Regions from separate parts of the Streptomyces sp. NPDC046712 genome, predicted to be linked through region 1. Evidence: riboswitches for the same ligand, from Rfam matches in the RefSeq annotation. Region 1 holds a riboswitch; each other region holds the start of a gene.

Region 1 (3,264 bases):
CGCGAACCCCGAGGTCTTCGACGGGACGGTCCTCTTCCTCAACTACGACGAGAACGACGGCTTCTTCGACCACGTCCCGCCGCCGGTCGCCCCGCCCGGCACCCCGGGCGAGTACCTCGACGGCGTCCCGATCGGTCTCGGCTTCCGCGTCCCGATGCTCGTCATGTCCCCGTGGACGCGAGGCGGCTGGGTGAGCTCCGAGGTCTTCGACCACACCTCCGTCCTGCGTTTCATGGAGACCTGGACGACCGCCCTCGGCACCCCCGCCACCTGCCCCAACATCAGCGCCTGGCGGCGCAAGGTGACGGGCGACCTGACCGGGGTCTTCGACTTCGCGCACCCCGTCCACGGCGTGCCCTCGGGCCTGCCCTCCACCGCCAAGGTGATCGGGCAGTCCACCTGCGGCCCGCTGCCCAACCCCGTGCCGCAGGACAACGCCCTGCCCGCGCAGGAGGCCGGCACCCGACCGGCGCGCGCCGTGCCGTACCAGGTCAACGGCAACCTCGACCGGTTCGAGTTCGGCGCGGCGGGGAAGATCCTGGCCTGGTTCTCCATGACGAACCAGGGCGCGCAGGCGAAGCGCGCCGCGCACTTCACGATCCATCCGCACCAGTACCGGGACACGGCCGCCTGGCAGTACACCGTCGACGCGGGCGCGACGTCGACGGACTACTTCAACATCGGGACGGGCTCGGGCTCGGGCAAGTACGACATCTCGATGATGGGCCCGAACCGCTTCCTGCGCCGTTTCATCGGCGACGCGTCGAAGGCGGGCAAGGCCATCGAGGTCGCGGCCCGCTTCGCGACCGAGCCGGGCACCGGGAAGACGGCGATCTACTTCACGATGACCAACAACTCCGCCGCTCCGGTGACCTTCACCATCCGTTCGAACGCCTACCGCACCGACGGGCCGTGGACGTACACGGTCGCGGCGAACTCCTCGCGCGAGGACTTCTTCAACGCCGTGGCCTACCACAACGGCTGGTACGACTTCACGATCCTGGCCGACATCGACGGCACCTGGTCGCGCCGTTACACAGGTCACATCGAGACGGGCGCGGCAAGCGTCACAGGCTGACGTACACCACCAGGTCCTACCAAAAGGGATACAAGGGGTTTTACCTCACCCTTGTATCCCTTTTCTCAACTCAGCTGAATTTACTGGAATGACCGATTTGACACCTCGGGTGAGATGAATCACGCCAGGGGGTGACGGGGGCCTTTCGACACCTTCCGTCCCCTTGCCCGGCAAGGAAGTTCGGCCCGTCGGGAGCGATGGAGAACGCCTCCTCGAATTACCCGCGTACCCGGCGTCTTGTTTCTGTCGACATTTCTCGCCTACGGTCACCTCGACCCGGACGGACCGCCGAATCCTGCCACCGTCCGAAAAGACCGACCATTCACCCGAAGGCAGGAGCGGGGGACCCACTATTCGCCGGCCCGGATTCTCCGGAACGGCTCGGGGTGAAGTCGCACATGTGCGGCCGGGCATCTCCAGCCCGAACCCGACAGCTCACCCCGCAGGCGCCGGAGAGGAATGCAACATGCCCGCTCACGGTAAGCACCGGCGCCCCAGGCGACGTCCCCTGACCCGCGGTATCGCCCTCGCGAGCACGGGTGGTGCCGCACTGGCCCTGCCCCTGGTCGCCACGGCCACCGCCCACGCGGCGCCCCAGTCGGCCCCGGAGATCGCCCCCGCCGAGAAGACCGTCTTCAGCGCCCCGGCCAAGATCGCGGAATCAATTCCCACCGCGCAGAATTCTCCCGCGAAGATCTATAAGGTCGTCCGCGGCGACTCCCTTTCGTTGATCGCGCAGGAGCAGGATGTGCAGGGTGGCTGGAAGGCCCTGTACCGAGCGAATCGCAGCGTCGTGGGTGACAACCCGTCACTTATCCATCCTGGACTCGAACTGACGCTCCGCGGGAAATCCGCCGCCGCTCCGAAGAAGCCGAAGTCCACGCCCCGTACGGACTCCGACCGGGCCGACCGCTCGCAGCAGCGCAGCGCCACCCCCGGCAAGGCGGCTCCCACGAAGGCGGCCCCGAAGAAGGCCGCCACCGCCGCCGCTGCCCCCGCGGCCGCGGCCGCGGCTGCCAAGAGCTACAGCAACGACCTCGACGGCTGGATCCGCGAATCGCTGGACGTCATGGCGAAGTACGGCATCCCCGGCACGTACGAGGGCATCCACCGCAACATCATGCGTGAGTCCTCGGGCAACCCGCAGGCCATCAACCTCTGGGACTCCAACGCCGTGAAGGGCACCCCGTCCAAGGGTCTCCTCCAGGTCATCGAGCCGACCTTCCTCGCCTACCACGTGCCCGGCACGTCGATGGACCTCTTCGACCCCGTCGCCAACATCACCGCGGCCTGCAACTACGCCGCGGACCGCTACGGCTCCATCGACAACGTCAACGGGCCCTACTGACCCCCGCGGCGTGACTGAAAGGCCCCGGCCCCCTCGTGGGGCCGGGGCTTCGTCGTCCCTCCAAGCGGTATGGGGTATTCCGTCCCGCGACATGGACATGCCGGGGCAGTATGGCCGCCTGATGATCCGCGGCCGGGGACCGCGGGTCCCGTCCCAGGGGGGAACCACAGATGAAGAGAGCTCTTGCCGTGCCGGCTGCCGCCATCGCGCTGGCCGGTCTGCTCACGGCGGCCGGTCCCGCGGCGGCGGACACCGGCGGGGCCGAGACCGCCGCGGGATGCGCGAGCGGCCCGCAGGTCCTGCCTTCGCTGCCGCCCGCCGCCGGCGGCGGCATCTCCACCGAGGGTGTGCACGACCTCGGCCCGCGCGGCCTGGCCGTGGGGGCGAGTGGGGGTCTGCCCGTGTACTGGACGGGTGAGCGACTGCGCCGGGTACCGATGCCCGAGGGCTACGACGAAGGCACGGTCCGGGCCGTCAACCGGCAGGGACTCATGGCCGGTTGGGTGAGCCGGCGGTCGGACCGCGCGACGGCACTGTTCACCTACCGCCCCGGGGCGCCGTCGGTGCGGCTGCTCACCGAGGGCGTGGCCCCGGGCGCGGCCGACGTCGACGTCAGCGACACCGGGATCGTCGCGGCCGTCGACGCCGACGGGACGGCGAAGGCATGGCGCGGCGGAGAGGTCGTGCGGACCCTGCCGCTGCCGCCGGACGCCGGTCCGGGCACCGTCGTCACACGCGTCACCGGCATCAACGCGCGCGGCGACGTGATCGGCGCGGCCGAGCAGTCGTACGACGGCCCCGACGGCTGGACCTGGAGCTCCTTCCCGGTCCTGTGGCC
Region 2 (3,264 bases), on a different contig from region 1:
CACCGAGATCGTCCGGCGGAACGACGTCGGATCCAACGTCCGTACGCCCAGTGGGGACGACGCCATCGCCGCGACCATCTCCGGCACCACCGCCACCCCGAGTCCCGCGCTGACCAGCGCGCACACCAGCGCGTAGCCCGGCGTCCGGCAGACGACCGACGGAGTCGCGCCGACCCGGGCGAGAGCACCCTCCACACCCCGCCTCGGCGGATGGTCCGGCGCGCTGCTGATCAACGGCTGACCGGCGAGCTCCGCGATCGGCAGCCGGCCCGAGCTCTCCGCCAGGACATGACCCGGGGCCGTGACCAGGACCAACTCCTCGACCAGCAGGGGCTCCAGCAGGACCCCCGGCGGCAGCGGGGCGGGCTCGGCGGGCTCGTAGGTGTGGGTGAGCGCCAGATCGACCTCACCCTCCGCCACCGCGACCACCCCGCCCGGCGGCTCGTACTCGGCGACCGTCAGCTCCACGTCCGGATGGGCCCGCCGGAACGCACTCAGGACCGGCGGCAGCAGATGGATGCCCACGGTGGTGAAGGTGCCCACCCGGAGCTGCCCGCCGGAGAGCCCGCTGAGCTGCGCGAGCTCATGACGCGCCCGCTCCATCTCGTCCAGGACCCGGCGCGCACGGGTGACGAGCAGTTCACCCGCGGGCGTCAGCCGCGCGCCCCGGTGATGGCGGACGAGCAGAGCGGCGCCCGCCTCCCGCTCCAATTTGGCGAGCTGCTGCGAGAGCGCGGGCGGGGTGTATCCGAGCCGGGCGGCGGCCCGAGTGATCGAGCCGTCCTCGGCGACCGCCACCAGAGCCGCGAGCCGCACCAGATCCTGCATAAAGCATTCCTTTGGGCAGACCCACGAGATTGCCAGTACACACTAAAGGCTCGCGGCGGGCACGCTGGGGTCATGGACGGACAGCTGATCGCCTTCATCGGGGTCGCGGCGGGCATGGTGGCCATGCCGGGCGCGGACTTCACCGTCGTCGTACGCAGTGCTCTGGCCTCCCGGCGGGCCGGGGTGGCCTCCGCCGTCGGTGTGGCGGGCGGGCTCCTGGTGCACACCGCCCTCGCGGTGGCGGGGCTCGCGGCGGTACTGATCGCCGTACCCGTGCTCTACCGGGTGCTGCAGATCGCCGGCGGCGCGTACGTGCTCTTCCTCGGCGTGCAGGCGCTGCGCGGCGCGCTGCGGGCGACGGGGGAGCCGTCGGCCGACACCGCCGGTGAGGCGAACCTGTCCCGCGCGTTGCGTCAGGGGTTCCTGGCCAATGTGCTCAACCCGAAGGCACCGGTGCTGTTCCTGACTCTGCTGCCGCAGTTCGTGCCGGACGGCGTCGCGGTCGTACCGCGCACGCTGCTCCTCGCGTCGATCGTGGTGCTGCTGGCCCTGCTGTGGTTCCCCCTGGTGGCGGTCCTGGTGGACCGGCTCGGCCACTGGCTGCGGCGTCCGCGGACGGCCAGGACCGTACAGGGGGTGACGGGCGGCGCGCTCGCCGCCCTGGGGCTGACCCTGCTGTCGGCTCCCCTCGCGGGGAACTGAGGCCGGTGTCGAGGGTGCGGCGGCGCCACCGCACCCCCCCGTGACGGCACTCGTCAGCGGGTCAGGCCGTCGTCACACCCGGCCGTAGTAGACCCTCGACGACCAGATCTTGTCGAGCTTCACCCAGGAACCCTGCTTGGGCGAGTGCCAGATCTTGTTGTTCCCGGCGTAGATGCCCACGTGGTAGACCCTTCCACCCGAGTGGAAGAAGACCAGGTCCCCCTGCTTCCGGCTGGACGCGGAGATGTGCCGGGTCTTGTTGTACTGCTGCTGCGCGGTACGGGGCAGCGACTTGCCCGCCTTCTTGTACGAGTAGAGCGTGAGCCCCGAGCAGTCGAACCGGGTCGGTCCGGTCGCTCCGTACTTGTAGGGCGATCCCTTCTTCGAGGCCGCGATGCTCAGCGCCTTGCCGGCGTGCGAGGTCGCGGCCTGGGCCTCCGAGGTGGCGCCGGGTGCCAGCATCGTGCCGCCGACGGCGGCGAGGGTGAGAGCCGAGACGGCTCCGGCCCGGGACAGCAGGGACGGGACATGAATCTGCGCAGTCATGCGCAACCCTTCGTCAGCCGCCTGTGAAGGATGACCTGTCGGGTTCGGACTGGCGAAGTTGCCCGGCCGCGGCTGCGGCTTCACCCCGAGGAACGGCCCCACTGCTCGGTCGTCCCGTACTGCCTGGGTCCTCCACTCCTGCCGATCCACTCCTGTCGACCAGACATCCGGGACAGCGGCAGGACTCGGCGTCCGCCCGGACCGCCCCGCCGCGGTGGCGGGGGCTTGTCGTCGTGAGGGATCTTGACTCACATCCGGGGCGAAATCCGAGTTGAAACGACGTTATGTGAGGCTGCTCACGACTGATCCATTCGGGTGGACAGACATGTTTCGTGATCTTCTGAGGTTTGGCCGACGAGCCTTGTACCAGGGGAGAAACGCCCGATTCCGCCAGATGCGTACACCTGCTGCGCAACCCACCCCGCACATATGTCGATTCGTCGACTACGCCGAACGAGGGAGGATTTCTATGGCCGCGATGCCCCGAGTGGACCTCGACACGACACGCGGATATGTCAACTCGCTCGTGTCCCAGGCACGGTGACCCGCTCCGCGCGGCGCTCTCCGTCCAACACCCGCAGCGCGCGGGCCAATGTCTCCGTGTGCACCTCGGTCTCGCCGCGTACATGCATGACCGTCAGGGCATCGCGGAGGGCGGTCGCCCGCCCCACCAGGGCCTGTGCCGCTCGCAGCGCCCCATAAGTATGCAAGGTTCTGGATGGATTGATTCGTCCAAGAAGGTCGACGACTTCGAGATAGGCGTCGACGAACTCACCCTCGGCGCGCGTCAGGGCGGGCAGCGGCGGCAGCTCGGGAACCATCTCCGGCTCACCTCGCTCCGGCGCCGCCGGACGCCCCACGGTTCTGGATCACGTGATCCACCAGGCCGTACGCCGTGGCGGCCGACGCGTCGAGAATCGTGACGCGGTCGATGTCGGCGTCGATCCGCTCACGGCTCCGGCCGGTGTGGGTGACCAGCATCCCGGCCATCATCGCGCGCAGCCGGAGCAATTCCCGTGCCTGGATGTCGAGATCGCTGGGCTGCCCCTGCAACGGCTCGTCCATCGTGGGCTGCTGGAGCACGACCCGGGCGCCGGGCAGCGCGAGCCGCTTCCCGGGCGCGCCGGCCGCGAGCAGCACGGCGGCCGTGGAGACCGCCTGGCCGAGGCAGGTGGTCTCCACGGCGCA
Region 3 (3,264 bases), on a different contig from region 1:
CGGCGCTGGGCGGCGCGGGCGGCGCCGAGCGGCTCGAGCAGGGCCCGTACGTCGAGCAGGTCCGCCGCCTCCTGCTCGGTGGGCTCGGCGACATGGGCGCCCGCGTGGCGGCGGGTGATCACGAAGCCCTCGGACTCCAGGGTGCGCAGGGCCTCGCGGACCGGGACGCGGGAGACTCCGTAGCGGCGGGCCAGCTGCTCCTCGGTCAGCCGGCTGCCGCATGCGAAGACCCCGGAGACGATGTCGTCCCGAATCGCCGTGCATACCGAGTGCGCGGGAATGCGCATGTTCGACCTCCGCCTTAATCCGCGCGAAACCGGTTCGTCGGCGACTCTATTGCAGCAGGGCGGTATTTCGGATGGGTCTCCGGGAACATGGATATCTTTTGGCCAACGAAAAGCCCCGGCTCTGTACGAGCCGGGGCTTTTCTGACGTGCTGCGGAGCGGGCCTTGTCAGGCCCTCACGCCTCGGACGCGTCTCAGACGTTCACGCCGCGGGCGCGCAGGTACGCGACCGGGTTGATGTCGGAGCCGTACTCGGCGGTGGTGCGCGCCTCGAAGTGGAGGTGCGGGCCGGTCGAGTTGCCGGTCGAGCCGGAGAGGCCTATCTGCTGGCCCGGGGTGACGGACTGGCCGACCGAGACACTGATGGCCGACAGGTGACCGTACTGGGTGTACGTGCCGTCGTTCATCCGGATGACGATGTTGTTGCCGTACGCGCCGCCCCAGCCGGCCTCGACGACGGTGCCGGAGCCGACGGAGACGACCCGGCTGCCGGAGGCGGCGCGGAAGTCGACGCCGGAGTGGCTGCCGGAGGACCAGAGCGCGCCGCCGGCCTTGTAGCTGGTGGTCACGTACGAGCCGGCCACGGGGAGCTGGAAGGAGTTCAGGCGCTTGCGCTCGGCCTCGCGGGCGGCGCGCTCCTTGGCCTCGCGGATCTCCTTGGCGCGGGCCTCGGCCTTGCGCTTCGCCTCGGCCTTCGCACGGGCCTCGGCCTTGGCCCGCTCCAGGGCCTCGGCGGCCTCGCGCTCCTGGGCGGCGGCCTGGGCGTCGATCGTGTCCGCGAGGGAGTCGGCGGCGACGACCTGGGTCAGGCCGGTGTCCTCGAGGGAGGGGGAGTCCGCGTCGGCGGCGAGCGCCGGGGAGGCGAGGGTTCCGATGACGCCGGTGGTGGCGAGCGTCGCGACGCCGGCGATGCCCGCGCTGCGGCGCGCCAGACGGCTCGGACCACGATGCTTCCCGGTGGCACGGGTGAACGCCATGTAGTGGCTGATCCTTTCCTTCCTTCTCGCCTACCGGGTTAGCTGACGGGTTCGGAGCAGGAAGGTCTCCTACGGACCCCTCCGCACGGATGCGAAGGCGTCCGATTCACCCCAGGGACTTCGTGTGGGTCCCCGGCTCCCCAGGCTCGCGCCTGACGGGGACTCGGCGATGACTGTCCGATGCCGCGGGTGCGGCGGGTGCAACTGGCGAACAGCCGGACCGACGCTAAGCGGACCGTCTTTCAATCACCAAACAGACACGCCTGTTTGTAAGACATGCCACAGGGCATACGCCCACCCTCTCCAGTAATACGGACAAAGGGGAGGACCCCGACGTAACCTGACGTCGGGGTCCTCGAAGTGGCGCTCGGTTGCCTCAATCAGCCCGTGACAACGGTCACTTCGCCGATGCCGAGGGCGCGCACCGGCTCCTCGATCTGTGCCGCGTCACCGACGAGCACGGTGACCAGACGGTCCACCGGGAAGGCGTTGACGACGGCCGCCGTCGCCTCCACCGTCCCGGTCTCGGCCAGACGCGCGTACAACTGCGCCTGGAAGTCGTCCGGAAGATGCTGCTCGACCTGGTCGGCGAGCGTCGCGGCGACGGAGGCGGCCGTCTCGTACTTCAGCGGGGCCACGCCCACCAGGTTCTGCACGGCCACATCGCGCTCGGCGTCCGTCAGACCCTCCGCGGCGAGGGTGCGCAGCACCTTCCACAGGTCGTCAAGTGCCGGGCCGGTGTTGGGGGTGTCGACGGAGCCGCTGATGGCGAGCATCGAGGCGCCGTGGCCCTGGCCGTCGGAGCGCAGCACCTGACCGAAGGCCCGCACGCCGTACGTGTAGCCCTTCTCCTCGCGCAGGACGCGGTCCAGGCGGGAGGTGAGGGTGCCGCCGAGGCAGTACGTGCCGAGGACCTGGGCCGGCCAGACGCGGTCGTGCCGGTCGGCGCCGACGCGCCCGATGAGCAGCTGGGTCTGCACAGCGCCCGGCCGGTCCACGATGACGACCCGGCCGGTGTCGTCGGCCGTGATCGGCGGGACGGGGCGCGGCTCCGCGGTGTTCCCCGTCCACTCGCCCAGCGTCTCGGCGAGAATCTTGTCCAGATTCACGTCGGTCAGGTCGCCGACGACCACGGCGGTGGCCGTGGAGGGCCGGACGTACCCCTCGTAGAAGGCGCGGACGGCCGCGGCGTCGATCGCCTCCACCGTCTCCTCGGTGCCCTGGCGCGGCCGCGACATGCGGGAGGTGGCCGGGAACAGCTCCTTGGAGAGCTGCTTGGCGGCCCGGCGGGCCGGGTTGGCCGTCTCGTGCGGGATCTCGTCGAGCCGGTTGCGCACCAGCCGCTCGACCTCGGTGTCGAGGAAGGCCGGCGCGATCAGCGCCTCGGAGAGCAGACCGAGCGCCTTGGGCAGCCGGGAGGCGGGGACCTCCAGGGAGACCCGTACGCCCGGATGGTCGGCGTGCGCGTCGAGCGTGGCGCCGCAGCGCTCCAGCTCGGCCGCGAACTCCTCGGCGGAGTGCTTGTCCGTGCCCTCGGAGAGGGCGCGGGCCATGATCGTGGCGACGCCGTCCAGGCCCTCGGGCTCGGCGTCCAGCGGCGCGTCGAGGATGATCTCGACGGCGATCACCTGCTGGCCGGGGCGGTGGCAGCGCAGCACGGTCAGGCCGTTGTCCAGCGCTCCGCGGTCCGGGGCCGGGAAGGCCCAGGGGCGTGCTGTGCCGGGCTTCGGCTGCGGGTGGAAGTCCATGCTCGTCAAAGACGCGGCAGCGTCGGTCACTGGTCCGCTCCCTCTTCCTCGTCGCTGTCGCTCTGTTCGGTGCCGATCGGCTCGTAGACGAGCACCGCGCGGTTGTCCGGGCGCAGTCGGGCCTTGGCGACCGCCTGCACCTCCGCCGCGGTGACGTCCAGGACCCGGTGCACGGCGGTGAGGGCGAGCTGCGGGTCGCCGAACAGGACCGCGAAGCGGCACAGTTCGTCGGCGCGGCCCGCGACCGTACCCAG

What was found. A riboswitch is a leader RNA that binds a small molecule or an ion and turns the genes downstream of it on or off. The one in region 1 is predicted to bind cyclic di-AMP.
Region 2: it holds a riboswitch for cyclic di-AMP, as region 1 does, so the genes downstream of both, ABZ939_RS23685 (C40 family peptidase) here and ABZ939_RS33775 (LysM peptidoglycan-binding domain-containing protein) in region 1, are expected to answer to the same signal.
Region 3: it holds a riboswitch for cyclic di-AMP, as region 1 does, so the genes downstream of both, ABZ939_RS26630 (M23 family metallopeptidase) here and ABZ939_RS33775 (LysM peptidoglycan-binding domain-containing protein) in region 1, are expected to answer to the same signal.

What each region holds. Positions count from the first base shown of each region.
Region 1 is NZ_JBEYYW010000038.1:44,990-48,253, reverse strand. It holds gene ABZ939_RS33780 (phosphocholine-specific phospholipase C) at 1-1,078, shown strand, start outside; cyclic di-AMP (ydaO/yuaA leader) riboswitch at 1,355-1,540, shown strand; gene ABZ939_RS33775 (LysM peptidoglycan-binding domain-containing protein) at 1,545-2,426, shown strand; gene ABZ939_RS33770 (hypothetical protein) at 2,597-3,264, shown strand, end outside.
Region 2 is NZ_JBEYYW010000018.1:162,733-165,996, reverse strand. It holds gene ABZ939_RS23695 (LysR family transcriptional regulator) at 1-828, opposite strand, end outside; gene ABZ939_RS23690 (LysE family translocator) at 901-1,530, shown strand; gene ABZ939_RS23685 (C40 family peptidase) at 1,603-2,076, opposite strand; cyclic di-AMP (ydaO/yuaA leader) riboswitch at 2,080-2,277, opposite strand; gene ABZ939_RS23680 (hypothetical protein) at 2,592-2,897, opposite strand; gene ABZ939_RS23675 (ATP-dependent Clp protease proteolytic subunit) at 2,905-3,264, opposite strand, start outside.
Region 3 is NZ_JBEYYW010000023.1:41,290-44,553, forward strand. It holds gene ABZ939_RS26625 (GntR family transcriptional regulator) at 1-287, opposite strand, end outside; gene ABZ939_RS26630 (M23 family metallopeptidase) at 480-1,262, opposite strand; cyclic di-AMP (ydaO/yuaA leader) riboswitch at 1,275-1,441, opposite strand; gene ABZ939_RS26635 (pitrilysin family protein) at 1,643-3,010, opposite strand; gene ABZ939_RS26640 (pitrilysin family protein) at 3,037-3,264, opposite strand, start outside.